DNA from 2 places in the Psychrobacillus sp. FSL K6-1464 genome. Region 2 is predicted to be linked to the other one. Evidence: a T-box and tRNA genes for the amino acid it is inferred to sense, from the RefSeq annotation. Region 2 holds a T-box; the other holds one or more tRNA genes.

Region 1 (15,333 bases), 2.8 Mb from region 2:
CTTACTGCTTGGACATGCATAACCAACAGCATGCTTACCCTATCCTTCTGCGTCCCCCCATTACTCAAACGGTGGTTTGGTGGTACAGGAATATCAACCTGTTATCCATCGCCTACGCCTATCGGCCTCGGCTTAGGTCCCGACTAACCCTGAGCGGACGAGCCTTCCTCAGGAAACCTTAGTCATACGGTGGACGGGATTCTCACCCGTCTTTCGCTACTCATACCGGCATTCTCACTTCTAAGCGCTCCACCAGTCCTTCCGGTCTGACTTCAACGCCCTTAGAACGCTCTCCTACCACTGATACCAAAGGTATCAATCCACAGCTTCGGTGATTTGTTTAGCCCCGATACATTTTCGGCGCAGCGTCACTCGACCAGTGAGCTATTACGCACTCTTTAAATGATGGCTGCTTCTAAGCCAACATCCTGGTTGTCTAAGCAACGCCACATCCTTTTCCACTTAACAAATACTTTGGGACCTTAGCTGGTGGTCTGGGCTGTTTCCCTCTTGACTACGGATCTTATCACTCGCAGTCTGACTCCCAAACATAAATCATTGGCATTCGGAGTTTGTCTGAATTCGGTAACCCGGGATGGGCCCCTAGTCCAAACAGTGCTCTACCTCCAAGATTCTAACGTTTGAGGCTAGCCCTAAAGCTATTTCGGAGAGAACCAGCTATCTCCAGGTTCGATTGGAATTTCTCCGCTACCCACACCTCATCCCCGCACTTTTCAACGTGCGTGGGTTCGGACCTCCAGTAAGTGTTACCTTACCTTCATCCTGGACATGGGTAGATCACCTGGTTTCGGGTCTACGACCACATACTCATTCGCCCTATTCAGACTCGCTTTCGCTGCGGCTCCGTCTTCTCGACTTAACCTTGCATGGGATCGTAACTCGCCGGTTCATTCTACAAAAGGCACGCTATCACCCATTAACGGGCTCTAACTACTTGTAGGCACACGGTTTCAGGATCTATTTCACTCCCCTTCCGGGGTGCTTTTCACCTTTCCCTCACGGTACTGGTTCACTATCGGTCACTAGGTAGTATTTAGCCTTGGGAGATGGTCCTCCCAGATTCCGACGGAATTTCACGTGTTCCGCCGTACTCAGGATACACTCAAGAGAGAATGAATTTTAGACTACGGGGCTTTTACCCTATCCTGCGGACCTTTCCAGATCGCTTCGTCTAACTCATTCCTTTGTAACTCTATGTAGAGTGTCCTACAACCCCAAAAGGCAAGCCTTTTGGTTTGGGCTATTCCCGTTTCGCTCGCCGCTACTCAGGGAATCGAATTTTCTTTCTCTTCCTCCAGGTACTTAGATGTTTCAGTTCCCTGGGTGTGTCTCAGATGCGCTATGTATTCACGCAAATGTACTGCTCCATTACGAACAGTGGGTTTCCCCATTCGGAAATCTCCGGATCAAAGCTCACTTACAGCTCCCCGAAGCATATCGGTGTTAGTGCCGTCCTTCGTCGACTCCTAGTGCCAAGGCATTCACCGTGCGCCCTTATTAACTTAACCTAAAAGTTAAAAAGTCTTACACGTCGTGATTACGTAAATAATCACAACAGAATTTCTTGTTGTTTATTGTTTCAATGTCGTTTTATCCAGTTTTCAAAGAACAAATTATAATCTTTGGTGGAGCCTAGCGGGATCGAACCGCTGACCTCCTGCGTGCAAGGCAGGCGCTCTCCCAGCTGAGCTAAGGCCCCGAAACAAAAAAAGGGTATGGTGGGCCTAAATGGACTCGAACCATCGACCTCACGCTTATCAGGCGTGCGCTCTAACCAGCTGAGCTATAGGCCCTCTTTGAATTTCCATATATTAATATGAACATTCAAAACTGAACTGCAAAACGTTAAGATACGAATAAAGATTCGTATTCCGATATTATCCTTAGAAAGGAGGTGATCCAGCCGCACCTTCCGATACGGCTACCTTGTTACGACTTCACCCCAATCATCTGTCCCACCTTCGGCGGCTGGCTCCCGTAAGGGTTACCCCACCGACTTCGGGTGTTACAAACTCTCGTGGTGTGACGGGCGGTGTGTACAAGGCCCGGGAACGTATTCACCGTGGCATGCTGATCCACGATTACTAGCGATTCCGGCTTCATGTAGGCGAGTTGCAGCCTACAATCCGAACTGAGAACGGTTTTATGGGATTTGCTCACCCTCGCGGGGTTGCGACCCTCTGTACCGTCCATTGTAGCACGTGTGTAGCCCAGGTCATAAGGGGCATGATGATTTGACGTCATCCCCACCTTCCTCCGGTTTATCACCGGCAGTCACCTTAGAGTGCCCAACTAAATGCTGGCAACTAAGATCAAGGGTTGCGCTCGTTGCGGGACTTAACCCAACATCTCACGACACGAGCTGACGACAACCATGCACCACCTGTCACCGCTGTCCCCGAAGGGAAAAGCCTATCTCTAGGCCGGTCAGCGGGATGTCAAGACCTGGTAAGGTTCTTCGCGTTGCTTCGAATTAAACCACATGCTCCACCGCTTGTGCGGGCCCCCGTCAATTCCTTTGAGTTTCAGTCTTGCGACCGTACTCCCCAGGCGGAGTGCTTAATGCGTTAGCTGCAGCACTAAGGGGCGGAAACCCCCTAACACTTAGCACTCATCGTTTACGGCGTGGACTACCAGGGTATCTAATCCTGTTTGCTCCCCACGCTTTCGCGCCTCAGCGTCAGTTACAGACCAGAAAGCCGCCTTCGCCACTGGTGTTCCTCCAAATCTCTACGCATTTCACCGCTACACTTGGAATTCCGCTTTCCTCTTCTGTACTCAAGTCCCCCAGTTTCCAATGACCTTCCACGGTTGAGCCGTGGGATTTCACATCAGACTTAAAGGACCGCCTGCGCGCGCTTTACGCCCAATAATTCCGGACAACGCTTGCCACCTACGTATTACCGCGGCTGCTGGCACGTAGTTAGCCGTGGCTTTCTAATGAGGTACCGTCAAGGTACGAGCAGTTACTCTCATACTTGTTCTTCCCTCACAACAGAGTTTTACGATCCGAAAACCTTCTTCACTCACGCGGCATTGCTCCATCAGACTTTCGTCCATTGTGGAAGATTCCCTACTGCTGCCTCCCGTAGGAGTCTGGGCCGTGTCTCAGTCCCAGTGTGGCCGATCACCCTCTCAGGTCGGCTACGCATCGTCGCCTTGGTGAGCCGTTACCTCACCAACTAGCTAATGCGCCGCGGGCCCATCCTGTAGTGACAGCCGAAACCGTCTTTTAACATCTCCCCATGTGAGGAAATGGATTATTCGGTATTAGCCCCGGTTTCCCGGAGTTATCCCAATCTACAGGGCAGGTTGCCCACGTGTTACTCACCCGTCCGCCGCTAAATCAGAAGAAGCAAGCTTCTTCGTCATTCGCTCGACTTGCATGTATTAGGCATGCCGCCAGCGTTCGTCCTGAGCCAGGATCAAACTCTCCATAATAGTTCACTTCCAGTATGCAGAGCACATTGAAAGCGGACAAATTAGAACTAGTTTAAAAGCTCATTTTGTTTTGCTGGCATCATCATTAAATGATGTCCAAAATTGTTTTGCTATCATCCTAACAAGTTAGTTGAAAGCTATGTTTCTTAACGTTTTGCATGTTCAGTTTTCAATGTTCATGGTGGAGCCTAGCGGGATCGAACCGCTGACCTCCTGCGTGCAAGGCAGGCGCTCTCCCAGCTGAGCTAAGGCCCCGAAAATAATAACTGGTCGGGAAGACAGGATTCGAACCTGCGACCCCTTGGTCCCAAACCAAGTGCTCTACCAAGCTGAGCTACTTCCCGTTATATGGTGCGCTCGGCAGGACTCGAACCTGCAACCTCTTGATTCGTAGTCAAGTGCTCTATCCAATTGAGCTACGAGCGCAATGTTTCAAAAAAGTGGTGCCGAGGACCGGAATCGAACCGGTACGGTAGTCACCTACCGCAGGATTTTAAGTCCTGTGCGTCTGCCAGTTCCGCCACCCCGGCACTTTAGTGAATCTTTGGAGCGGAAGACGAGGTTCGAACTCGCGACCCCCACCTTGGCAAGGTGGTGTTCTACCACTGAACTACTTCCGCTCGGTTATTAAATTAAATGGTGCGGGTGAAGGGAGTCGAACCCCCACGCCTTGCGGCGCTAGATCCTAAGTCTAGTGCGTCTGCCAGTTCCGCCACACCCGCAAAAAATATAATTCACTATAAAAAGTGATGAGCCATGTAGGATTCGAACCTACGACCCTCTGATTAAAAGTCAGATGCTCTACCAACTGAGCTAATGGCTCGAAAAAAGTGGTGCCGGAGAAAGGACTTGAACCCTCAACCTACTGATTACAAGTCAGTTGCTCTACCAGTTGAGCTACTCCGGCAGGAGTAAATATATGGTGGAGGATGACGGGCTCGAACCGCCGACCCTCTGCTTGTAAGGCAGATGCTCTCCCAGCTGAGCTAATCCTCCATGGGATATATAATTTTATTGCAAGCCCAGCGACGTCCTACTCTCACAGGGGGAAACCCCCAACTACCATCGGCGCTGAAGAGCTTAACTTCCGTGTTCGGTATGGGAACGGGTGTGACCTCTTCGCTATCGTCACTAGACTTGAATACTTTTGAAAGACATCCTTTATTATAACAACTCTGTAGAATAATACAAGAGTTATTTTAAAAAAGTTTTATTCTTTCAAAACTGGATAAACGACATTGTTACGTTAAACAAATTTGGTTAAGTCCTCGATCGATTAGTATTCGTCAGCTGCACGTGTCGCCACGCTTCCACCCCGAACCTATCTACCTCATCGTCTTTGAGGGATCTTACTTACTTGCGTAATGGGAAATCTCATCTTGAGGGGGGCTTCGTGCTTAGATGCTTTCAGCACTTATCCCGTCCACACATAGCTACCCAGCGATGCTCTTGGCAGAACAACTGGTACACCAGCGGTGTGTCCATCCCGGTCCTCTCGTACTAAGGACAGCTCCTCTCAAATTTCCTACGCCCACGACGGATAGGGACCGAACTGTCTCACGACGTTCTGAACCCAGCTCGCGTACCGCTTTAATGGGCGAACAGCCCAACCCTTGGGACCGACTACAGCCCCAGGATGCGATGAGCCGACATCGAGGTGCCAAACCTCCCCGTCGATGTGGACTCTTGGGGGAGATAAGCCTGTTATCCCCGGGGTAGCTTTTATCCGTTGAGCGATGGCCCTTCCATGCGGAACCACCGGATCACTAAGCCCGTCTTTCGACCCTGCTCGACTTGTAGGTCTCGCAGTCAAGCTCCCTTCTGCCTTTACACTCTTCGAATGATTTCCAACCATTCTGAGGGAACCTTTGGGCGCCTCCGTTACACTTTAGGAGGCGACCGCCCCAGTCAAACTACCCGCCTGACACTGTCTCCTACCCGGGTTACGGGTATGGGTTAGAATTTCAATACAACCAGGGCAGTATCCCACCGACGCCTCCTCCGAAGCTGGCGCTCCGGGCTCTAAGGCTCCTGCCTATCCTGTACAAGTTGCACCAAAATTCAATATCAAGCTATAGTAAAGCTCCACGGGGTCTTTCCGTCCTGTCGCGGGTAACCTGCATCTTCACAGGTACTATAATTTCACCGAGTCTCTCGTTGAGACAGTGCCCAGATCGTTACGCCTTTCGTGCGGGTCGGAACTTACCCGACAAGGAATTTCGCTACCTTAGGACCGTTATAGTTACGGCCGCCGTTTACTGGGGCTTCAATTCGCACCTTCGCTTGCGCTAAGCACTCCTCTTAACCTTCCAGCACCGGGCAGGCGTCAGCCCATATACTTCACCTTACGGTTTTGCATAGACCTGTGTTTTTGCTAAACAGTCGCCTGGGCCTATTCACTGCGGCTCTTCTAGGCTATGAACCCAAAAGAGCACCCCTTCTCCCGAAGTTACGGGGTCATTTTGCCGAGTTCCTTAACGAGAGTTCTCTCGCTCACCTTAGGATTCTCTCCTCGACTACCTGTGTCGGTTTGCGGTACGGGCACCTTTCACCTCGCTAGAGGCTTTTCTTGGCAGTGTGAAATCAGGAACTCTAGACATACGTCCTCGCCATCACAGCTCAATGTTAAAGAATGCGGATTTGCCTACATTCACACCTTACTGCTTGGACATGCATAACCAACAGCATGCTTACCCTATCCTTCTGCGTCCCCCCATTACTCAAACGGTGGTTTGGTGGTACAGGAATATCAACCTGTTATCCATCGCCTACGCCTATCGGCCTCGGCTTAGGTCCCGACTAACCCTGAGCGGACGAGCCTTCCTCAGGAAACCTTAGTCATACGGTGGACGGGATTCTCACCCGTCTTTCGCTACTCATACCGGCATTCTCACTTCTAAGCGCTCCACCAGTCCTTCCGGTCTGACTTCAACGCCCTTAGAACGCTCTCCTACCACTGATACCAAAGGTATCAATCCACAGCTTCGGTGATTTGTTTAGCCCCGATACATTTTCGGCGCAGCGTCACTCGACCAGTGAGCTATTACGCACTCTTTAAATGATGGCTGCTTCTAAGCCAACATCCTGGTTGTCTAAGCAACGCCACATCCTTTTCCACTTAACAAATACTTTGGGACCTTAGCTGGTGGTCTGGGCTGTTTCCCTCTTGACTACGGATCTTATCACTCGCAGTCTGACTCCCAAACATAAATCATTGGCATTCGGAGTTTGTCTGAATTCGGTAACCCGGGATGGGCCCCTAGTCCAAACAGTGCTCTACCTCCAAGATTCTAACGTTTGAGGCTAGCCCTAAAGCTATTTCGGAGAGAACCAGCTATCTCCAGGTTCGATTGGAATTTCTCCGCTACCCACACCTCATCCCCGCACTTTTCAACGTGCGTGGGTTCGGACCTCCAGTAAGTGTTACCTTACCTTCATCCTGGACATGGGTAGATCACCTGGTTTCGGGTCTACGACCACATACTCATTCGCCCTATTCAGACTCGCTTTCGCTGCGGCTCCGTCTTCTCGACTTAACCTTGCATGGGATCGTAACTCGCCGGTTCATTCTACAAAAGGCACGCTATCACCCATTAACGGGCTCTAACTACTTGTAGGCACACGGTTTCAGGATCTATTTCACTCCCCTTCCGGGGTGCTTTTCACCTTTCCCTCACGGTACTGGTTCACTATCGGTCACTAGGTAGTATTTAGCCTTGGGAGATGGTCCTCCCAGATTCCGACGGAATTTCACGTGTTCCGCCGTACTCAGGATACACTCAAGAGAGAATGAATTTTAGACTACGGGGCTTTTACCCTATCCTGCGGACCTTTCCAGATCGCTTCGTCTAACTCATTCCTTTGTAACTCTATGTAGAGTGTCCTACAACCCCAAAAGGCAAGCCTTTTGGTTTGGGCTATTCCCGTTTCGCTCGCCGCTACTCAGGGAATCGAATTTTCTTTCTCTTCCTCCAGGTACTTAGATGTTTCAGTTCCCTGGGTGTGTCTCAGATGCGCTATGTATTCACGCAAATGTACTGCTCCATTACGAACAGTGGGTTTCCCCATTCGGAAATCTCCGGATCAAAGCTCACTTACAGCTCCCCGAAGCATATCGGTGTTAGTGCCGTCCTTCGTCGACTCCTAGTGCCAAGGCATTCACCGTGCGCCCTTATTAACTTAACCTAAAAGTTAAAAAGTCTTACACGTCGTGATTACGTAAATAATCACAACAGAATTTCTTGTTGTTTATTGTTTCAATGTCGTTTTATCCAGTTTTCAAAGAACAAGAGTTGAATCTTCATATAAAATGAACATTCAAAACTGAACTGCAAAACGTTAAGATACGAATAAAAATTCGTATTCCGATATTATCCTTAGAAAGGAGGTGATCCAGCCGCACCTTCCGATACGGCTACCTTGTTACGACTTCACCCCAATCATCTGTCCCACCTTCGGCGGCTGGCTCCCGTAAGGGTTACCCCACCGACTTCGGGTGTTACAAACTCTCGTGGTGTGACGGGCGGTGTGTACAAGGCCCGGGAACGTATTCACCGTGGCATGCTGATCCACGATTACTAGCGATTCCGGCTTCATGTAGGCGAGTTGCAGCCTACAATCCGAACTGAGAACGGTTTTATGGGATTTGCTCACCCTCGCGGGGTTGCGACCCTCTGTACCGTCCATTGTAGCACGTGTGTAGCCCAGGTCATAAGGGGCATGATGATTTGACGTCATCCCCACCTTCCTCCGGTTTATCACCGGCAGTCACCTTAGAGTGCCCAACTAAATGCTGGCAACTAAGATCAAGGGTTGCGCTCGTTGCGGGACTTAACCCAACATCTCACGACACGAGCTGACGACAACCATGCACCACCTGTCACCGCTGTCCCCGAAGGGAAAAGCCTATCTCTAGGCCGGTCAGCGGGATGTCAAGACCTGGTAAGGTTCTTCGCGTTGCTTCGAATTAAACCACATGCTCCACCGCTTGTGCGGGCCCCCGTCAATTCCTTTGAGTTTCAGTCTTGCGACCGTACTCCCCAGGCGGAGTGCTTAATGCGTTAGCTGCAGCACTAAGGGGCGGAAACCCCCTAACACTTAGCACTCATCGTTTACGGCGTGGACTACCAGGGTATCTAATCCTGTTTGCTCCCCACGCTTTCGCGCCTCAGCGTCAGTTACAGACCAGAAAGCCGCCTTCGCCACTGGTGTTCCTCCAAATCTCTACGCATTTCACCGCTACACTTGGAATTCCGCTTTCCTCTTCTGTACTCAAGTCCCCCAGTTTCCAATGACCTTCCACGGTTGAGCCGTGGGATTTCACATCAGACTTAAAGGACCGCCTGCGCGCGCTTTACGCCCAATAATTCCGGACAACGCTTGCCACCTACGTATTACCGCGGCTGCTGGCACGTAGTTAGCCGTGGCTTTCTAATGAGGTACCGTCAAGGTACGAGCAGTTACTCTCATACTTGTTCTTCCCTCACAACAGAGTTTTACGATCCGAAAACCTTCTTCACTCACGCGGCATTGCTCCATCAGACTTTCGTCCATTGTGGAAGATTCCCTACTGCTGCCTCCCGTAGGAGTCTGGGCCGTGTCTCAGTCCCAGTGTGGCCGATCACCCTCTCAGGTCGGCTACGCATCGTCGCCTTGGTGAGCCGTTACCTCACCAACTAGCTAATGCGCCGCGGGCCCATCCTGTAGTGACAGCCGAAACCGTCTTTTAACATCTCCCCATGTGAGGAAATGGATTATTCGGTATTAGCCCCGGTTTCCCGGAGTTATCCCAATCTACAGGGCAGGTTGCCCACGTGTTACTCACCCGTCCGCCGCTAAATCAGAAGAAGCAAGCTTCTTCGTCATTCGCTCGACTTGCATGTATTAGGCATGCCGCCAGCGTTCGTCCTGAGCCAGGATCAAACTCTCCATAATAGTTCACTTCCAGTATGCAGAGCACATTGAAAGCGGACAAATTAGAACTAGTTTAAAAGCTCATTTTGTTTTGCTGGCATCATCATTAAATGATGTCCAAAATTGTTTTGCTATCATCCTAACAAGTTAGTTGAAAGCTATGTTTCTTAACGTTTTGCATGTTCAGTTTTCAATGTTCATGTTGTTGTAATGTCGTTTTGGCGACTTTAATATCATATCAAATCCTGATATCGTTGTCAACAACTTTTTTTAATTTGTTTTTCGTGTAAGTCACTAATGAAAATGACAACTTGATAACTATACCACCTGTGAAACGTTCTGACAAGTGGTTTTCTTAAATTTTATTTAAAAACTTCTAACGACTATACCACACACAATATATAGTATAAATATAAAAAGTGAGCCACTACTAATAGTAGTAACTCACTTTTTATAATACCTATCTTAATCTTTATGACGCATTGTCGGAAATAATAGTACATCGCGAATAGAGGCTGAGTTAGTTAATAACATCACTAATCTATCTATACCGATACCTAGACCACCTGTTGGCGGCATTCCATACTCAAGCGCTTCTAAGAAATCTTCATCCATTTCATGCGCTTCGTCATTACCAGCTTCTTTTTCTACCATTTGTGCTTCGAAGCGCTGACGTTGATCAATAGGATCATTTAACTCTGTAAAAGCATTCGCATGCTCACGACGGACGATGAATAATTCAAAACGATCAGTAAAGCGGCCGTCTTCTGGATTTTTCTTCGCAAGTGGTGATACTTCTACCGGATGACCAAAGATAAATGTCGGTTGCACTAGTGTTTCTTCTACTTTTTGTTCGAAGAATTCATTTAATACATGTCCTACTTCCATAGATGGTCTTACATCTACTCCGTGCTCCTTAGCTAAAGCGTGCGCCTCTTCCTTTGTAAGCTCTGCCCAGAAGTCAACACCCGTAGTTTCTTTTACCGCATCAGCCATATGCCAACGTCTCCAACCCGGCGCAAGATTAATCTGATCTTCCCCGTAAGTTACCGTAGTTGTCCCTAAAACATCTTGCGCTACATGAGCAACTAAGTTTTCCGTTAGATTCATAATATCATTATAGTCTGCATAAGCTTCATACAATTCAATCATCGTAAACTCTGGGTTATGGCGTGTAGATACACCTTCGTTACGGAATACACGACCAATTTCATAGACTTTCTCTAATCCACCTACTATAAGGCGTTTTAAATGTAATTCAATTGCGATACGCATATATAATTCCATATCTAACGCATTATGATGCGTTATGAAGGGACGAGCTGCTGCTCCACCTGCTATTGTATGTAACATTGGTGTTTCCACCTCTAAGTAGCCTTCGTTATCTAAGTAACGACGCATAGCACGAATAATACGACTTCTCGTTATAAATGTATTTTTACTTTCTTCACTAGTCATTAGATCTAAATAACGTTGACGATAACGTTGCTCGACATCTTTTAAGCCATGGAATTTCTCCGGCATCGGTCGTAGAGATTTAGTTAAGAATGTGAACTCAGTTGCTTTTACAGATAGCTCTCCAACTTGTGTACGGAATACATTTCCACGTATACCCACTATATCTCCTAAATCAGCTGTATTAAATAACTCATAAGCGTCATCACCAATAGCATCTTTACGTACATAAATTTGAATTTGGCCACCAAGATCCTGAATATGCGCAAATCCTGCTTTTCCTTTTCCACGCTTCGTCATAATTCTACCAGCAATAATCACTTCATGTAGTGTTTCTTCTAATTGTTCTTTTGTAAATTGATCAAACTCAGTAACTACTTCATTACTTAAATGTGAACGTACGAATTTACTACCAAAAGCATCTAGCCCTTTTTCTTGTATTGAAGCCATCTTTTGTCTTCTCACCAAAAGTTGATCGTTTAATTCTTCCATATTAGACATGTTCGTCACTCCTCCACTATCTATTATCCGTAATTACTTTTTCACGATGCATTTATTGTACACAATTTCTGCATTCTAATCATCTTTTTCTAATAGAAGAATACTTTTTCTATTATTCTGATTATGGTTTTAAACGGAAAAAGCTGCCACCTATAGTGACAGCCCTTTGGTTTATCGATTAAATCAGGATAGATTCTGCAGCCTCATATTCTTTAGAAGACTCTTCTGCAAAGTAACGTAAATAGTCTTTTAACTCTTGTGCAGATTCAGTTTGATTAATCTTGTTTCTTGCTATACCATTGCCCCGAATACCTTTTAAGTACCAAGATGCATGTTTGCGCATTTCTCTAACCGCAATATTTTCACCTTTTAGGGCCATTAAACGTTCAAAATGCAGTAAGCATATGTCCATCTTTTCTTGTACAGTTGGTTCTGGTTTTAACAGACCCGATTCCAAGTACTCTACTGTACGGTAAATCATCCACGGATCACCTAGCGCAGCACGACCAATCATAACTGCATCTACACCTGTCTCATCTAGCATACGTTTTGCATCTTGAGGTGTATTTACGTCACCATTTCCGATAACAGGAATATTCACTGCCTCTTTCACTTGACGTATTAAATCCCAGTTTGCATGTCCTTCATACATTTGGACGCGTGTACGACCATGGACAGCTACTGCTGATCCGCCAGCGCGTTCTATCGCTTGGGCATTTTCCACCATATATAGATGTTCTTCATCCCAACCAGTACGCATTTTCACACTTACTGGTTTTTTAACGTTATCTACTACCGCTGCAACCATTTCATAAATCTTGTTAGGATCCAAAAGCATTCTAGCTCCGGCCTCGCATTTAATGATTTTATTTACAGGACAACCCATATTGATATCAATGATATCCGCTGACGTGTTCTGGTCAACATACTTAGCTGCTTCTACAAGAGTTTCTTTTTCTCCACCAAAAATCTGAAGTGATAGTGGATTTTCACGCTCGTCAATATAAAGCATACTCAAGGTTCTTTCGTTTTTCTGTACAATCCCTTTATCCGAGATCATCTCAGCGTATACTAAGCCAGCTCCGAATTCCTTTACAGTCAATCGAAATGCTGAATTACAAATACCAGCCATTGGTGCTAATACTACTCGATTATCCATTATGTGATTACCTATTTTAAATGGTTTTGTCGATGCATTTGCCATCATTGTTCACCTACCTTTGTTTCTCCTTTTAATTCTTCTACTTGTATATGAAGTATAGAGGCAATCTTTTCTAATTGCTCCTCACTCGGAATTCGTTTACCCTGCTCAATTTGACCAAGTATAGACACAGACATTTCCATTTCTTTTGCAAGTTCAACCTGCTTTACCATTTTTAACCTACGAAATGCACGAATGCGCCGACCCCATCGAATGTTCTCCATAAATGGACGCCTTCTTTCTGAACTTGCGCAGCATCTGCTATTAACTGCTTAGATTGCGGATCTACTAAATCCGCTTGTAATTCCACAAGTGGTATAAGCACGAAGCCTCTTTCCATCATCCGTGGATGTGGGATAATAAGGTCCTCCGTTTTCATATTCTCTTTATTATACAACAAAATGTCAAGGTCTACAGTTCGGGGGCCCCAATGGATTTCTCGAGTTCGTCCTAATTGTGCCTCTATCTCATTACACTTTTTTAATATTTCATGTGGACTACATAACGTTTCAATCTCTACTACCATATTCAAAAATGCAGCCTGATCCTCATACCCCACCGGGTCTGTTTCATAAACCGAAGATACTTTGACTACATTCACTCCTTCTACTTGCTGCAACAACCGCACTGCTTGCTGAAGGAACTCCAAACGATTTCCTATGTTTGATCCTAGCGATATAAATACAGTATTCATCATAATGTACCTCTAGTAATATCGACGGCCACAGAAGCATAATGTCCAACAATCGGGGGATTCGGTTTTACTAATTGGATACGGCAGCCACTAACCTTCTCTGCATATTCTTGTAAGATAGATGTAGCGACTTTTTCTGCAACTGCTTCTATTAATAAATACGGTTTGCCTTCTACTATTCCTTTGCATAGCTCAAAGACCTCTGCATAGTTTACAGTTTCCTCTAAATTATCGGTTTCACCTGCTTTTTTCAAATCACATGCTAACGTGATAGTTACTCTAAATATTTGACCTAACTTTGTTTCCTCTGGCAATGCTCCGTGAAATCCGTAAAATTCTAAGTCATTCAAATGTATGTAATCCATTTATATTACGCCTCACTTTCCATATACTTCACTTTTCCAGTCAATACATCCATCATTTTCGTCATACGAGTTATTTCTTTTACATCATGTACTCGAACCATATGACACCCAACTTGAACACCATAACAAACTGTTGCTCCAGTACCTTCCATTCGTTCATCGACAGGAAGATTTAAAACGTTGCCGATTAATCGTTTACGAGACGTTGCCAATAATACAGGGTAACCCATCTCAACTAAATCACTTAAATGCTGTATCATCCAGATGTTTTGAGTAGTTGATTTGGCGAAACCAATACCCGGATCCAACCATATATGCTCGTCTGAAACTCCAGCTGCTTTCGTTATTTGAATACTCTCTTCTAAATCTTGTTTTGCTTCTGACCAGAAATCAGTATACTCTTCATTGTTTCTATTGTGCATCAATATTATCGGAACTCCATGATCAGCTGCAACTTTTGCTATTTCAGGGTCTCTCTTAGCTCCCCAAATATCATTTATCACATGTGCACCCGCAAGTACTGCAGCTTTTGCAACTGCAGATTTATATGTATCAATCGAGATTACTGTATTTACTTCTGCTCTTATCGCTTGAATGACAGGAACAACACGAGCAATTTCCTCATCATCTGAAATACGGGTATAGCCAGGTCTTGTAGATTCACCGCCAATATCTATTATTTTGGCACCATCAGCAACCATTTGTTTCGCTCTTGCAACAGCAGTTTCTATTTCGTTAAACTTTCCACCGTCTGAAAAAGAGTCAGGAGTAATATTTAATATACCCATCACAATCGTTTCCTTCTGAAAGTCTAACGCAACTCCACCAGCTTCAAACTTGCCACTATTTTTGTGTAAATTCATCATTCGATCCCTTCTTGCTGTATGCATCTTTTATAGCTATCATGTAACGCCTTATAAACTGGTCCCGCATTACCCCAAAACTGGATTTTCCCCAATTGCTTAATCGGTATTATTTCCTGTACCGCATTAGTGATAAATACTTCATCCGCCTTTTCTAATTCATCCTTTGTGAAGAAACCTTCTTCCACTTCAAATAAAGAACAGTTTCTCACCCACTCACGTGTCGTACCCGCTAAAATACCCGTTTGTAAAGATGGAGTATACAACTTCCCATTAGTGGACCAAAAAATGTTCGATGTTATTCCCTCTGCTACAAATCCATCTACCGTTAGGAAAAAACCTTCACAAGAAGCTAGCGACTCTAACTCGAATCTAGCTTGTACGTTATTCGCATAGTGGTGGGATTTATGACGCACACCACTTTCAGGAGTATTTCTAACTGTCTCTAGCCAGATAGCAGATTTCTCTGTGCCCCTAGGTGCAATTTGCAATGCTTTACGATATAAAATTACTGTCGGCTTCTTATAATACGAAGGTTGCAAACCAATGTCGTGGGGACCAGCCGAAATATTCAACCGAAAATAGCCATCCTCCCCATGATTCGCTTCTGTAAGTGCTGCTACCGCTGCAATTAGCTCCTGTTCTTTATAGGGCAACTCTATTCGGAAGTCGGAAAGTGCCCGGCATAAACGATTCCAGTGCGCATCCCATAAAAAAACTTTTCCATTGTATGTACGAAACGTTTCAAAAAAGCCAAGTCCATATAAAAAGCCATGATCATATGCCGATACCATTAGTTCGTCTGCGCGGTAAAGTCTTCCATCTTTCCATGCATCCATTTAATGACTCTCCTTAGCGGTAAAGTTATACGTTTCAACA
Region 2 (15,333 bases):
CCGAAAAAAAAACAGGAAAAGAGATTTCACTTTTCCTGTTTTCTATATTAATCTACTAAGTATTGATTCATCTTCAACGAAAAATCTTCCTTCAAAGACTTTAGTTTTTCTTTACTTTCTATTTCTGTGCCACTAAGTACACCAAAATAATATTTGATCTTAGGCTCGGTTCCACTTGGTCTTACACAAACCCATGAGCCGTCTGCAAGGAAGTACTTAAGGACATTTGATTTTGGTAAGAATAATTCCTCTGTTTCTCGTCCATCAGTAAACATTCGAGTGGAGTGCAAGTAATCCTCTTGGGAGGTAACATTTATCCCTGCTACTTCCGTAATTCTGTTTGTCCGAACCTGCTCTAGTAAGTTTTTAATGGCATTCGCACCACTTACTCCTTTTTTCGTAACAGATTGAAGCCCTTCTAAATAGAAGCCATGTCTTTCATATAACATAGCTAAAACATCGAGTAAGGTCTTTCCTTGTTGCTTATAATAGGCAGCAGCTTCTACTATCGCTAACACGCTTTGCACGGCATCTTTATCACGTGCAAAATCTTTTATCAAGTAACCATAACTTTCCTCATAGCCAAATAGAAACTCAAACTCTTTTGTCTCTTCGTATTTCTTAATCTTTTCACCGATAAATTTGAAGCCTGTTAATACATTTTCTGAACTTACTCCGTAATATTCGGCAATTACACGACCTAGATCCGAAGTAACAATCGTTTTAAATATGCGACCATTAGCTGGGATATTACCCTTCGCTTTACGTTGTGATAATAGATATTCGATTAATATCGCACCTGTTTGATTGCCAGTTAAAAGTTCATACTTAAAATCCGATTTTACGGCAATACCAACGCGGTCCCCGTCTGGATCGACTGCTATTAGAATATCTGCATGATTTCTTTCGCCGTACTGAATTGCGTATTCAAAAGCACTTTTCTCTTCCGGATTTGGTGATTCCACTGTAGGGAAGTCTCCATCTGGCTCCATCTGTTCTTCTACATAGGAAATATGCTTGTAACCAGCTTCGTTTAATATACGTTGGACTGTTTTACCAGAAGCACCGTGTAAGGGAGTGAATACCACCTTCAGATCAGAAGAAGATGCTAATTCTTCGTTTTCTTGCACTGTTTTTAAGGCTTCCAAATAAGCTTCATCCAATTTTTCATCTAATTGAATTATTAATTGTTTATCAGGATTTCGTTGATCGATATGGAGTGCATCTCCTGCATCATTGACATGCTGAATAACAACCTCAGCGTCCTCAATGTTTAGCTGCGCACCATCCTCGCCATATACTTTGTATCCATTATATTCAGGAGGATTATGACTTGCAGTAATAACTATCCCCATAAATGCGTGTAAATGTCTAACCGTAAATGACAGCTGAGGTGTAGTTCTAGGTTCCATATATAAATACGCTTTAATACCATTAGAGGCTAGTGTATTCGCTGCTTCACGCGCAAACTCTGGAGAATATCTTCGACTATCATAAGCGATAACTACTCCACGCTCCATAGCTTCTGCTCCAGCTCCCTTAATATAAGAAGCTAGACCTGTAGTCGCTTTACGAACAGTGTACGTGTTCATACGATTCGTTCCAGCACCAATTTCTCCACGCATTCCACCTGTTCCGAATTCTAGATCACGGTAAAATGCATCCTCTATCCTTTTTTCATCCTTGGCTAGGTGTTGAAGGTTCTCTTTCCAATCGGTTTCTAACTCTGAGAAGTTATTCCATTGGTCAAATAGTTGTCTATAACGCATAGGAAAGTCAACTCCACTTCATTATTTTTTATAATCGATACTGTATACATCATGACGTCTATCTTTTAAATGCTTAACTGTCCCGTCTTGACGTTGACGACGGAGAATTTCTAAATCTACATCCCCTATTAAGACCATCTCAACGTTTGGTTCTGTTTCTCCCACAATACCATCACGTGCAAATTCAAAATCAGAAGGTGCGAAAATGGCAGACTGTGCATATTGAATATCCATATTTTCTGTTTGTGGCAAGTTTCCAACTGTACCTGAAATAACAGTATAGATTTGGTTTTCAATAGCACGTGCTTGTGCACAATAGCGAACTCGTAAGTATCCTTGACGATCCTCGGTACAAAATGGAGCGAAGATAATATTTGCACCCATATCAGTAGCTATGCGGGCAAGTTCTGGAAACTCTATATCATAACAAATTTGAATCGCAATTTTCCCACAATCCGTATCAAATACTTGTACAGAATCGCCTGCACTAATTCCCCACCATTTACGTTCGTTCGGTGTAATATGAATTTTATATTGCTTATCAATTGCACCATCTCGGTGGAATAAATAGGCGATATTATAAATTTCCTCGTTTTCTTCTTCCACGAAGTGAGAACCAGCAATAATATTGATATTATAACGAATCGATAAATCTGAGAATAACTCCATATATTGCGGAGTATATTCTGTCAGTTTACGAACTGCCTGACTTGGCGATGGTTCATTCAGGAAGGACATTAACTGTGTAGTAAAGATTTCCGGGAACACTACAAAATCAGATTGAGCATCGGAAGCTACGTCCACAAAATATTCACATTGGTTAGCAAACTCTTCAAATGAATTTATTTTACGCATCATATATTGCACTGCACAAATTCGTACAGGATAGCTTGTTTTAAAGTGACGTTTAGAAAGTGGAATATAATCGACATTATTCCATTCCATCAGCGTTGCATATTTGGCAGACGCCATATCATCCGGTAGATAATTTGGGTTAATACGCATTAGCGTAAAGCCATTCATCAATTGGAAGGTAAGAACTGGATCATATATTTTGTGGCGAGAAACAGATGTCACATATTCTCTTGGAGACATTTCTTCTGCAAATTTATGATAGTTAGGAATGCGCCCTCCGATTATAATGGACTTTAAATTGAACTGTCTTGCAATATCTTTTCTGCCTTCATATAAACGTTGACCAACCTTCATTCTTCTATATTCAGGATGCACCATTACTTCAATACCATATAAATTATAGCCATCTGGATTGTGGTTCGTAATGTAGCCTGCATCTGTTACATCCGACCAAGAATGACGATCATCATACTCATCAAAATTTATAATAAGACTAGAACAGGAACCAATTACTTTGCCGTCTAGCTCTGCGACCAGTTGGCCTTCTGGGAAAATAGTTAAATGGCTTCGTAAATGGGATACTTCCCATGGGTCCATACCTGGAAAACATTGTCGTTGTATTTCTAAGATCGACTCTATATCGGAAAAAGACGTTTGTCTTATAATCATGCTTTGTTCGAATGGGGATAAATCAAATTCTTCTGTCATTGTATCGGCTCCTCTTTCATCAGTAACTTTCATTATATAGCTATTTGCTCTTCAGATAAAATATTTTACATGTATTTAAAGAAGGATTATACTTTAATTTGAGTTCAAAGTAATTTAAAGGAGTTCCTATGACAAAAAAACTGGAAAATCTATTACTATTAATGTGGACAGTTTCCCTTACTGCAACATTAGGTTCACTCTACTTTTCAGAAGTAAGAGGATACGAACCATGTGATTTATGTTGGTACCAGCGTATACTCATGTATCCACTTGTGCTAATATTAGGGATTGCATATGTTCAAAAAAACCCTAAAATTGCAGTAACAACTTTTGTATTCTCCGTGATTGGTGGATGTATATCTGCTTATCATTATAGCATTCAAAAACTTACTTTCATGCAAGAATCAGCACCCGCATGTGGTAGAGTAGCGTGTACAGGAGAATATATTAACTATGCAGGTTTCATAACAATTCCATTTTTAGCTCTTATTGCATTTATTTTAATTGCAATTACAAGTGTTTTAGTATGGAGGGACATCAAGGAGGAAAAGTAACTTGAAAAAACTACTTATTTTTGGTGGTATTATCGTCGCGGTCTTTGTATTAATCTTTGTGTTAAACTCTCAGAAAAACAAAGATGCATTAGCTAACAATCCATACGATACGGATGATTTACAACAGTCTACTATTGATTTAATCGATGATCCAAACTATCAAAATATTATTTTACCCGCAGAATTAGAAAAAAAGGTTGCTACTGGAGAACCAGTGACAGCTTACTTCTTCAGCCCAGAGTGTGTACATTGTCAAGAAATGACACCACGTCTAACACCACTTGCTGAAAAAAATGAGATTGAGATCGTTAAATACAATGTACTTGAGTATGAAAAGGGTTGGAATGATTACCGGATCGAAGCAACACCAACAATGATTTATTTTGAAGATGGCAAAGAAGTAGAAAGAGTAACAGGCGCCGTTTCTAATGAACAAATTCAAGGATTCTTCGATCAAATCGTTTTAAAATAAACAAAAGGGTCATGTCGAGCAGACAGACCCTTTTTTTAAAGGAGTTAGGAAGATGATTCATACATTAACGTATACCGTACAAGAAGATGGATTAACGATCAATAGTCTATTTCAAGAGAAATGGAAATTAGGCAAGAAGTTAATACATGAGTTACTAATGCAGAAAGCCGTAAGCAACAAGAGCGGAGAACTTCTACAATGGAAGCTTCCAAACAAAAAAGGTGATGTACTAGTTATTAAATGGGAGGGAGAATCTTCAAACTATCTCCTTTCCGATCAGATTCCTTTATATGTAGCATATGAAGATGAGTATTTACTAATCGCTTCTAAACCACGCGGAGTATCGACGCATCCTAACGAAGATGGTCAAAATCACACCTTTATGAACACTGTGACAAATTATTTACACAGTAAAGACCATCATTACGGCGAACATGTACATCGCATCGATGAAGGTACAAAGGGATTAGTAGTTATTGCAAAAAATCCACTTGTCAAAGGAATGCTTGATCGTATGCTAGAAAACAAAACAATTGTTCGAACGTACGAGGCAACTGTCGAAGGTCAAGTGAAAAACCAGCATGGCACCATTCGAGCAGCTATCGGTAATGATCGCCATCATCCGACGCGCAAAAGAGTTTCTCCATCTGGTCAAAATGCAATTACTCATTATGAAGTTGCAGGGAAACATGAACAATTCACGAAAGTACATGCCATTTTAGAAACTGGACGTACCCACCAAATTCGAGTTCACTTAGCTTATCTAGGCCATCCAATTGTTGGAGACGAACTATATGGTGCTAAAAGAACACCTACTAAAATGTATGAGCTTCATGCATTTAAAGTCCAATTTAATCATCCCATAACAGGTGAAGTACTCGTTATAGAAGATAAACGCTAACAGAACTAGATTGATGCTACGGCAGTAAATCAGTGGACGTTCGAGTATGAATTCAAACGTTGCACAAATGAAAATGCAGGTGAGATTTTTATTTCTCATCTGCTTTTTATATGGATTCTACTTTTTCTTTTTCTTCTACTTCTCCTCTATTTTTCTCTAACTTTTTCCACTTTAAATAGTTATAAGAAAAATCCCAAACAATCGTTACAAAACAAAAGATGGAGAACAGGAGAATTAAGGACGATGGCCATTCACTAACTTTGTTTATCATAATTAAACAAAGAATTAAAAAAGGAGCTGTCCAAAGTGTTCGCACCATTTTTCTTCTATGGGTTAGCTCGTGATAACCAAATACAAAACCCTTATCTACTTTTTCCTTGTCTTTGTACAGTTTCGACAAAATAAAATTGAAAAGTATACTTACGAGAGTAATTACAAATAATATGAAGTAAGTGCTAGAAATAATAATCACTCCTTTGCTTTTACGGGTTTTCAGAAAGGAAAGTCTTTGTCAGATAATAAGCATGAGCAGTAAAAAGCTGTGTTTTGATCTTATTTGTTTTTATAAGAGAACCTAACGATTCAAAATCTAACAATTGTACACATATCTCCTCGGTTTCATCTAGTTCTTGATCAAATTGTTTATATGCATCCAACAGGAGGTAGGTTCTAATTTTATTAGTTTGCGTAGCGGGATTAATCATAAATTCACCCAGCAAAATAGGTGTTTGTCGTGAAATGTACCCTGTTTCTTCTTTAACTTCTCTTATAATGCCTTCCTCATCCGTTTCCCCATGTTCTCTTTTACCTGCAGGAATTTCTAAATAGATATCATTTCCGGCATGTCTATATTGCTCTACCAGTAGTATTTTATTTTCCTTAGTTAGTACAACAGCATTCACCCAATCGGAATACTCATTTACAAAATAATCATTAATGACCAGACCATTCGGAAGCTCACATATATCTTTCCTAATATTTCCGTAAGAGCTTTTATGGACATACTCCGTATTTAACGTCTTCCATTGCTTCATAACCCCATACTCTCCCTTACCTCATCATCTCAAAAAATATATATAGATTGTATATTGCTGGAATTAGCAAGCTCACTGCGAGGCAAATAACTGCTCCAAATTTGGATTGTTTAGTTAAACGTGCGTCCTCTTGTTTTAAGTATTGAAAAAAGGTAAGCGTAAAATAAAAGCATAATACTATAAAAACGATAGATAAGATGCCTAGCCAATTTCCTGTTCCCATAAAACCTTCCATTAAATTCTCCTCCTAACACTCACCACTTAAGGATTAAAGCAAATAATATATGTACAGTCCCTAACACTACTTCTCTTATTATCACTTTTTTATTTTCTTTTTGAAGATAACTTTCTATAGCATCTACCAAAAAGTTAATCCCTGCTAATATGAATACTAATCTCACATAAAAAATATCTAAATTATTCCATATGGTCATTATTAGCATTGCAATCATCAAACTTATCAATAGCATCTTTAATATTAGGAACGGCTTACTACTTTTTTTCTTGTAAGTCTTTTCAAAAAATATATTCATTATTGACCTCATCTAATATTTATTCATGTATTATTACTAATACGCTTAAATATGTAATAGGTTTCATTATTTCGTAATATTTTCCAATATAAATAAAACACGATAGTTTCTCTTCCAAATCAGGAGAGATACTATCGTGCAATATTACTTAAATCATCTTATTAAAAACTAAAGTTATCTGGATCTTTACCAGTACGCTCATTTAAGTTAAGTGCATCTATATTTTTCATGTCCTCGAATGATAACTCAAAATCATATACATCCATATTTTCGGCAATTCTAGATGGATTTTCTGACTTAGGAATGACGATCAAATCATGTTGCAGGTGCCATCTTATAATGGTTTGAGCAGTAGACTTACCATATTTGTTACTAATACGTTGTAATGTTGGTTCCTCTAATATTCGTCCTCTTGCAAGTGGAGACCACGAAGTTATCGCGATTTCTTGTTCTGCACAATACTCACGTAGATCAAACTGCGTAAGGCGTGGATGACATTCAATTTGGTTAACCATTGGTTTAACGTTTGCTTTAACAGAAATAGCCTCCAAATGATGCTGATGATGATTGGCAACACCTGTAGCTCGAATTAGCTTTTCATCATATAACCGTTCTATTGCTCGATATGTATCTACAAAAGTTTCTGTAATTGGCCAATGTGTTAAATATAAATCTACGTAATTCATCTCTAAGAGCTTTAAAGACTTTTCAAATGCTCTGAGAGTTTGATCGTAGCCTTGATCTGTATTCCACACCTTTGTAGTAATGAATATATCTTTGCGTGGAACAATTGATGATCTAACTGCTTCGCCCACTTCTTTTTCGTTCGCATATAAACTTGCCGTGTCAATATGACGATAGCCATAATCTAGAGCAGTTGTCATTGCTTGAATTGCAATATCAGGTTCAGTCATTTTATAAACACCTAATCCTAATCTAGGCATCTCAATTCCATTTGATAACTTTTTCGTTGAACGTATATTTAAAGCCATTGTTCTCATCCTTTCTTAGGAGGAAAACGACTGAGTTACTCAGTCGTTTTCTCTTTTCTTCATGGAAGATGTATCTTCGGATTGAGCTGGATCGGACACACGATTATCTTCTTCTAGCTCTTTGTTGTCTCTCATTCTATCCATCTGTTTTCCTAACTGCTTTACTTCTTCCATGTTTGTTGCCATTGAACCGTTCTCTGGACCATTTTTGAATTCGTTCATATCAAAAATCACTCCTTTTCTTTATGTTAGTAGAATATTCGAAAGGTTGCAACATTCAAATGAACGATTTTTGTCAAATTTCGTTTTTTTGAAATATTTCTTTTTCAAACAAATTAGGGTATACTAGGTGCAGAATACTATAGAGGAGGCACTCCATATGAAACTAATCCTTATTCTTGGTGTTAGTATTTCGTTCCTTGTGGCAATTTTCACAGCAGGATACGATGACAAACCAGGTGCATCTGAAAAATAATCTATTGTTAAAACGGACGAGTCATTTATGACCTCGTCCGTTTTTTTAGTGAACCCAATCATGATACCTAGCTCTTCTTAGTGCAAATTTGGATAGTTTTGCTGACGTAATGCCTCGTAAACTAGAATGGCTGCTGTATTCGATAAATTTAACGAACGAATATTATCATTCATAGGAATTCTCAATGCACGATCAGGATGTGCATCGATAAACTCTCTTGGCAACCCTTTTGTTTCACGTCCAAAAATAAAGAAATGATCCTTCTCCGTATCACTAAAATCAAACGTAGTATGTGGCTTAGCCCCAAACTTTGTAATTAAATAGTATTCGCCAGATGGATGTGCTGCAAAAAACTCATCGAGACCATCATAATAAGTAATATCTACATGTTCCCAATAATCTAATCCTGCTCGCTTTAGCATCTTATCATCTGTTGAGAATCCTAAAGGTCGGATTAAATGTAATTTAACATCTGTTCCGGCACAAGTTCTAGCTATATTCCCTGTATTAGCAGGTATTTCTGGTTGATATAAAACAACATTAATACTCAAATATTCCACTTCCTAATTCTCTACTGTATAATATTCTAACCCTTTTCGAATCTCTTCTAAAACTTCATCCACTTGTTCACTTTGTTCAGCCTCTTGAAGGGCTAGCAAGCCTTCTTGTGTATTTATTTTACCTATTGCCCACGCTGCTGTACCACGGATGACTGGTCTAGCATCATGTTGCATTAAATCTATCAGTGCTGGAACAGCTGCCTGCTCTTTAAAATGAGCTAATGCAATTATAGCATTTCGCTGAATTGGATTCTTCCCTCGCCAAGCACCGGACATATGACCATATGTTTCTTTAAATGTGCGATTCGTCATTTTAAGTAAAGGTAGTAGCAAAGGTTTCACTAACTCAGGTTCTGGCTTAAACGATTCTTGGTGAAGATTGGCTTTGCCTTTGTTTTTTGGACAAACTGTTTGGCATGTATCACAACCATATATGCGATTGCCAATTTTTGCTCGAAATTCATCTGGAACCATTGTTTTCGTTTGGGTTATAAAAGCAATACAGCGTTGGGCATTTAGCTGACCACCTTCTATTAAGGCTCCTGTTGGACAAACATCTAAGCATAACCGACAATCACCACATTGGTCCTCCATCTGCTCACTAGACTCAAAAGGAATTGACGTAATCATTTCTCCTAAATAGACATAAGAACCAAACTCAGGAGTAATAATAGCGCAGTTTTTTGCACTCCATCCTATTCCGGCGCGCTCTGCTACGGCACGATCCGAAAGTTCTCCCGTATCTACCATTGAACGCAATTTAGCATCTGGAATATGCGATAAAATATATAATTCTAACAGTGCTAATTTTTCACGTAAAACTGTATGATAATCTATACCCCATGATGCGCGTGCGAAGATTCCTCGTCTTGCACCTTTCACACTTTGAGGGGCATCTTTCATTTTTGAAGGATACGCAATTGCAATAGATATAATACTACTAGCTTCTGCTGACAAGTTTTCAGGATGCACTCTTTTCTCAATATCAGGTTCTTCGAATCCAGAGGCATACCCTAACTCCTGCTGTCGGATTAATCGATTTTTTAATTCATGAAATGGAGAAACAGAAGTAAATCCAATTTTGTCAATTCCAATGGATGCTGCATAATCTATGAGGTTTTCTTGAAACTGAATGATATTCACAAATGTTCTCCTTTCTTATGCTACACTTAAGAAAAATAATTGTAAGGATGGTTGATATGTTAGTAAAATTGGATGATTCAATTACTGAAATAGAGCCCTCATTTAAAATAGGCATTATTCATTATACCAAAATTATTGTTACTTCCTCACCCCAAATGCTTAAAGGACGACTTCAATTATTTCAAGAGCAACTTTTCTTTGAAATGGACGACAAGCCCGTAAATGATTTCGCGGGGATTAAAGAATGGAGAGCTCTCTGGAAAAAGTTCGGAGCAGATCCTAATCGTTATCGCCCTTCAATGGAAGCTATGTATAGAAGGATTGCAAAACAAAATTATATCACACCCATGCATTCTGCTGTAGATTTAAACAACTTCTTCTCTATGCAATATGAAATTCCAATGGGTATATATGATGTGGCGAAAATTCAAGGTGAAACAAACATCACTATTGGAACCGTAAAAACAACTTATGTCGGGTTAAATGGCAGAGATAATACATTAAAAAATATTATAACTCTACAGGATGAGGCAGGGCCATTTGGAAGTCCATTTGTAGACTCTGCGCGAACAGCTGTAACAGAAGATACTACAGAAGCATTACAAATCGTATTTCTACGTCCTTCCTTTAAGGTAGAGGAAAGTAAGAAATTACTTGAATCTATGGCTTCCATGTTTACTCAAATACATGGTGGTGATTTTAAAACAAATATTTTAAATACAAACTTTCATACGAGCAAAGGAGAATTATAATGGTCCTCAATATTTGGTTTAATAGATGGTTTTCAACTGTTTCACACTACATGGAGTTGATACGTCATAATCCCGATCAACAAGAATTTATCATTCATGGAACACATCCTAATTCTGACACTGTATATTTCAATTATTGTGATGTGTTTAGTACAGAGCCAGATATTGAGGGTGAGGATTATATACAGTTTTGCTTAGACTATTGTATACAAAATCAGATTCATATATTTGTTCCACGAAAAGAAAACGTGCTTATATCTCGGCACTTAGAAAAGTTCGAAGACATCGGTGTGTCAGTGTTGGTTTGTCCGGATGGTGATTTAATGGCCATGGTTGATAACAAAGCAGCGATGTATCTATCTTTACAAAACCAAGAAAAGGAAGGTAACTTTATCGTTACTATTCCATCCTATCAAATTGTTAACAATGCGCAGGAATTTAAAGAAGCCTATGAACAATTAAGTAGGGATAATACGAAACTATGCATTAAACCTGTCATTGGAGAAGGAGCAAGCGGATTCCGAATTATTGATAATGATGCAGATACGATTCCTTTTATATTCAATACTGCTTCTTCTCAAAAAATTTCATATGAAACTGCTCTTAGAATCTTACAAACGCAGGAGCATTTCCCGGACTTAATGGTTTTGGAATATTTGGATGGCTATGAGTATAGTATCGACTGTTTAGCTGATGCAGACGGAACACTACTTACCGCAATACCTAGGAAAAAAGGAAATGGACGTATTCGAGAAATTGAATACAACAAAGATTTAATCGAAATCGCAGAGAAAATGGCAATACAATATAAAATTCCTTATGTATTTAATATCCAAGTTAAATACAAAGACGGTATTCCTAAGCTACTAGAGATTAATCCCCGCATGAGTGGTGGATTGCACATCAGCTGTCTAGCAGATATCAATTTCCCCTACTATGCTATTAAATTATTGCTAGGTAATCAGTTGGAGCCTCTTTATCCTAAATTTGGTTTGAAAGCAACACACATAGAACAGCCAGTAATCCTATCTTCAGAAGATTCTTCGGTTTTAGTTTAAGTAGACAAAATGGTGAAATTAGAAAAGGAGTGATTATTGATGGTAAATTTGAACAAGATTGAGCTTAAGAAAAAGGGACAGTCCATTAATCTTACTAAAAACAACAATAATATCGGAGAAATTTTAGTAAATCTCCAATGGGATCAACAAGTTAAAGCAAAATCTACTGGATTCCTTTCTTCCCTACTCGGTGGAAAACCTAAAGGTGTAGACTTAGACCTAGGTTGCTTATATGAATTAAATAACGGCGAAAAAGGCTGCGTACAAGCTTTAGGTAACGCTTTTGGCACACTAAAGCAAGCACCCTATATGGAACTCGATGGTGATGATCGTACTGGTTCCCTATCAGGAGGAGAAAACCTGAGAATTAACGGAAATAAAATAACAGATATAAAAAGAATTTTGGTGTATTCATTTATCTATCAAGGGGTAGCCAATTGGGCAGAAGCAGATGGAGTTGTTACATTAACATATCCGGCTGGCCCAGCTATTGAAGTGAAGCTAGATGAACATCGTAATGGACAAATAATGTGTGCAGTCGCAATGATTGAAAATGTAAATAATGAGACATTTAAAATTGAACGCTTAGTAGAATACTTCAAGGGTCATAAAGAGATGGATCATGCGTATAACTGGGGTATGAATTGGGTAGCAGGATCAAAATAATATGTTTCGTCATCAAAAAAAACAACCACTTAGGGTTGTTTTTTTTAATCACTACTATTTTTTAGTAGGCACGACCGAACCATACAGTATGTTTCGAATCCTTCCCACAGTTAATACATGTTGCTTTTTCAGCTGGTGGGTTGAATGGAATATTACGAGTCGTAAATTTCGTTTCATTCTTCACATTCTCTTCACAAGCATCCTCCCCACACCATCCTGCAAGAATCCATCCAGGAATTGTGCCATTTTCCGTTGAATCCGTAAGATGTTGTTTTAACTGCTCTAGAGAATCTACATTTGTATGGGAATTCTCATCACGGAATGCACGAGCTTTCTCCAGTAAACGTGTTTGCATAGTAGTTAACTCTTCTTCAATACGTTCTACTATAACAGCAATTTCTACTGATTCTTTTTCTGTCAGGTCACGTACTTTGATCAACGCTTGATTGTTCTCTAAATCACGAGGTCCTAATTCAATACGAACCGGTACACCTTTTAGCTCCCATTCATTGAATTTATAACCAGGAGATTGATCTGAATCATCAAGACGAACACGGATACCTTTTGCTTTCAATGCTGCATATAGCTCATCTAGTTTCTCCATAATTGCAGGGTTCTTCTTCCAAGGACCCACAGGAATTAGCACTACTTGAGTTGGTGCAACACGTGGAGGTAATACAAGACCCTGTTCATCACCATGTACCATAATAACTGAACCGATTAAACGAGTAGATGTTCCCCAAGATGTTGTATGCACATGCTGATGCTTGTTTTCTTTGTTTAAGTATTTGATATCAAATGCTTCCGCAAATTTTGTTCCAAGGTAATGAGAAGTCCCAGCTTGAACTGCTTTTCCGTCTTTCATCATAGCTTCGATAGAATAGGTATCTACAGCTCCTGCAAAACGTTCGGAAGGTGTTTTTTGACCATCATATACTGGAATTGCTAAAAGCTCCTCTACAACCTCTTTATAGATGTTAAGCATCTGCATTGTTTCCTGACGTGCCTCTTCCTCGTCTACGTGTGCTGTATGTCCTTCTTGCCATAAAAATTCAGAAGTACGGATAAACGGAAGTGTTTTCTTTTCCCAACGAAAAACGTTAGCCCATTGGTTAATAAGAACTGGCAGATCACGATAACTCTTAATCCAATTCGAATACAAATGACCAATCATTGTTTCTGATGTTGGGCGTAATGCTAAACGCTCTTCTAATTTTTCACCAGCTGCCTCAGTAACCCATGGTAATTCTGGCGCAAACCCTTCAATATGATCCTTTTCTTTTTGGAAAAAAGACTCAGGAATTAGCATTGGGAAATAAGCATTACGGTGACCTGTTTCTTTAAAACGTCTGTTCATCTCATCTTGAATATGCTCCCAAATTTCAAAGCCATCTGGTTTAAAAGCAATACACCCACGAACTGGTGTGTAATCCATTAAATCTGCCTTCTGAATCGTGTCAATATACCATTTAGTAAAATCGTTTTGCTGTTGATTTGTCATTTATATTCCTCCTATTTACATCAATGAAAAAAGCACAAAGTCATCCTCGTAAAAGGACGTCTCTGTGCTGAATAGACGTGGTACCACCTTAGTTTAGCTTTAAAATTTTAAGCCCTCTAAACGTTTGTTAACGAAAACGAGTCGGTTATGTTTACATAACATCTCCGTGATAGGTTTCAATAAGAAGCGGTGGTATAGCTTTCAGCATTGGCTATACTTTCTGTTTCACAATTCTCATTTACTTGGTCACTTCGTAGATTGTATTACTAATAATATACCAAATATCCTACTTTAATACAATGTGAATAAAGCTCTGCTAATAATTTTATGTTTTTTTATAAAAGAGCAAGCCTTGGAACTTGCGATTATCTTAGGCGAACTTGCGATTAAAAAATTCTAATTTGCGATTTGCGGTTAGTATCTTGCGATTCACCCATTTAAACACTTTCGAGTATCTTAACCTATAAAACTTTTTCATGGAGGAATTGGCGTGGGTTACTTTGTAAACGTAGAACAAGGTGTTAATTTATTTGTAGAGGATATTAATCCTAGTGCAAGCAAGACAATTGTATTTTTACATGGTTGGCCTTTAAACCATGAACAATTCGAATATCAGTATGATGTTCTCCCATCAATGGGTTACCGCTGTATAGGTATTGACTGGAGAGGTTTTGGAAAGTCAGATAGACCAATCCATGGTTACAACTTTGACAGACTAGCAGATGACATCCATGCAGTAGTTAAATCACTCCAGTTAACCAACTTTACTCTAGCTGGCCATTCTACAGGAGGAGCAATCGCTATACGATATGCGACTCGTCACAATGCTTACGGATTATCGAGACTGATTCTAATAGACGCCGCTGCTCCAACTGGATTTACACAAGAAACAGCGAACCGACTTCTTACAGAAACATTAAACGACCGACCTAAAATGATGCAAGGTGTAACAGATACTTTTTTCTTTCAATATATTTCTGCCCCATTCTCTAATTGGTTTAATGGATTAGGACTACAGGCAGCTGGATGGTCCACTGCAGCAATTATCAACACTTTAAGAGATGAAAAGCTTGATACTGATCTTCCTAAAATAACAGTTCCTACATTAATCGTTCATGGTGTGCATGACAAGCTTGTGCCATTTAAACAAGCTCAAGAGCTTAACGAAGCCATAAAAAATTCGCATCTCGTTCCATTTCACTATAGCGGACATGGGCTTTTCTGGGAAGAACGAGAAAAATTTAACGAGCTAATCAAACAGTTTGTTGGATAGGTTTTACTTACTATTAGAATTGGTTCACGGGAGGGCTTAATAAGCTATCTTGTGAATCTTTTCAAACTCTACCTTTAAGAGTCTCAC

What was found. A T-box is a leader RNA that pairs with one kind of tRNA and senses whether it is charged. The one in region 2 lies ahead of proS (proline--tRNA ligase), so its partner is inferred to be a tRNA-Pro.
Region 1: it encodes a tRNA-Pro, which carries the amino acid that the T-box ahead of proS (proline--tRNA ligase) is inferred to sense. The anticodon was not compared.

The regions. Positions count from the first base shown of each region.
Region 1 covers NZ_JBBOOP010000001.1:83,754-99,086, reverse strand. Annotated here, with positions in the region: rRNA gene MKX39_RS00510 (23S ribosomal RNA) at 1-1,529, opposite strand, end outside; tRNA gene MKX39_RS00505 (tRNA-Ala) at 1,645-1,720, opposite strand; tRNA gene MKX39_RS00500 (tRNA-Ile) at 1,738-1,814, opposite strand; rRNA gene MKX39_RS00495 (16S ribosomal RNA) at 1,909-3,462, opposite strand; tRNA gene MKX39_RS00490 (tRNA-Ala) at 3,642-3,717, opposite strand; tRNA gene MKX39_RS00485 (tRNA-Pro) at 3,730-3,806, opposite strand; tRNA gene MKX39_RS00480 (tRNA-Arg) at 3,812-3,888, opposite strand; tRNA gene MKX39_RS00475 (tRNA-Leu) at 3,904-3,992, opposite strand; tRNA gene MKX39_RS00470 (tRNA-Gly) at 4,008-4,082, opposite strand; tRNA gene MKX39_RS00465 (tRNA-Leu) at 4,100-4,184, opposite strand; tRNA gene MKX39_RS00460 (tRNA-Lys) at 4,213-4,285, opposite strand; tRNA gene MKX39_RS00455 (tRNA-Thr) at 4,294-4,369, opposite strand; tRNA gene MKX39_RS00450 (tRNA-Val) at 4,383-4,458, opposite strand; rRNA gene rrf (5S ribosomal RNA) at 4,483-4,598, opposite strand; rRNA gene MKX39_RS00440 (23S ribosomal RNA) at 4,719-7,647, opposite strand; rRNA gene MKX39_RS00435 (16S ribosomal RNA) at 7,843-9,396, opposite strand; gene lysS (lysine--tRNA ligase) at 9,841-11,331, opposite strand; gene dusB (tRNA dihydrouridine synthase DusB) at 11,510-12,535, opposite strand; gene MKX39_RS00420 (helix-turn-helix domain-containing protein) at 12,535-12,756, opposite strand; gene folK (2-amino-4-hydroxy-6-hydroxymethyldihydropteridine diphosphokinase) at 12,708-13,229, opposite strand; gene folB (dihydroneopterin aldolase) at 13,226-13,591, opposite strand; gene folP (dihydropteroate synthase) at 13,597-14,454, opposite strand; gene pabC (aminodeoxychorismate lyase) at 14,454-15,293, opposite strand; gene pabA (aminodeoxychorismate/anthranilate synthase component II) at 15,294-15,333, opposite strand, start outside.
Region 2 covers NZ_JBBOOP010000001.1:2,837,290-2,852,622, forward strand. Annotated here, with positions in the region: gene MKX39_RS14390 (phospho-sugar mutase) at 48-1,769, opposite strand; gene MKX39_RS14395 (carbon-nitrogen hydrolase family protein) at 1,791-3,332, opposite strand; gene MKX39_RS14400 (disulfide oxidoreductase) at 3,461-3,886, shown strand; gene MKX39_RS14405 (thioredoxin family protein) at 3,888-4,358, shown strand; gene MKX39_RS14410 (RluA family pseudouridine synthase) at 4,411-5,259, shown strand; gene MKX39_RS14415 (NUDIX hydrolase) at 5,742-6,293, opposite strand; gene MKX39_RS14420 (hypothetical protein) at 6,310-6,528, opposite strand; gene MKX39_RS14425 (aldo/keto reductase) at 6,988-7,818, opposite strand; gene MKX39_RS14430 (hypothetical protein) at 7,858-8,040, opposite strand; gene trmL (tRNA (uridine(34)/cytosine(34)/5-carboxymethylaminomethyluridine(34)-2'-O)-methyltransferase TrmL) at 8,371-8,844, opposite strand; gene queG (tRNA epoxyqueuosine(34) reductase QueG) at 8,857-9,996, opposite strand; gene MKX39_RS14445 (B3/B4 domain-containing protein) at 10,053-10,748, shown strand; gene MKX39_RS14450 (ATP-grasp domain-containing protein) at 10,748-11,806, shown strand; gene MKX39_RS14455 (TerD family protein) at 11,846-12,472, shown strand; gene proS (proline--tRNA ligase) at 12,534-13,973, opposite strand; T-box leader at 14,023-14,237, opposite strand; gene MKX39_RS14465 (alpha/beta fold hydrolase) at 14,464-15,246, shown strand.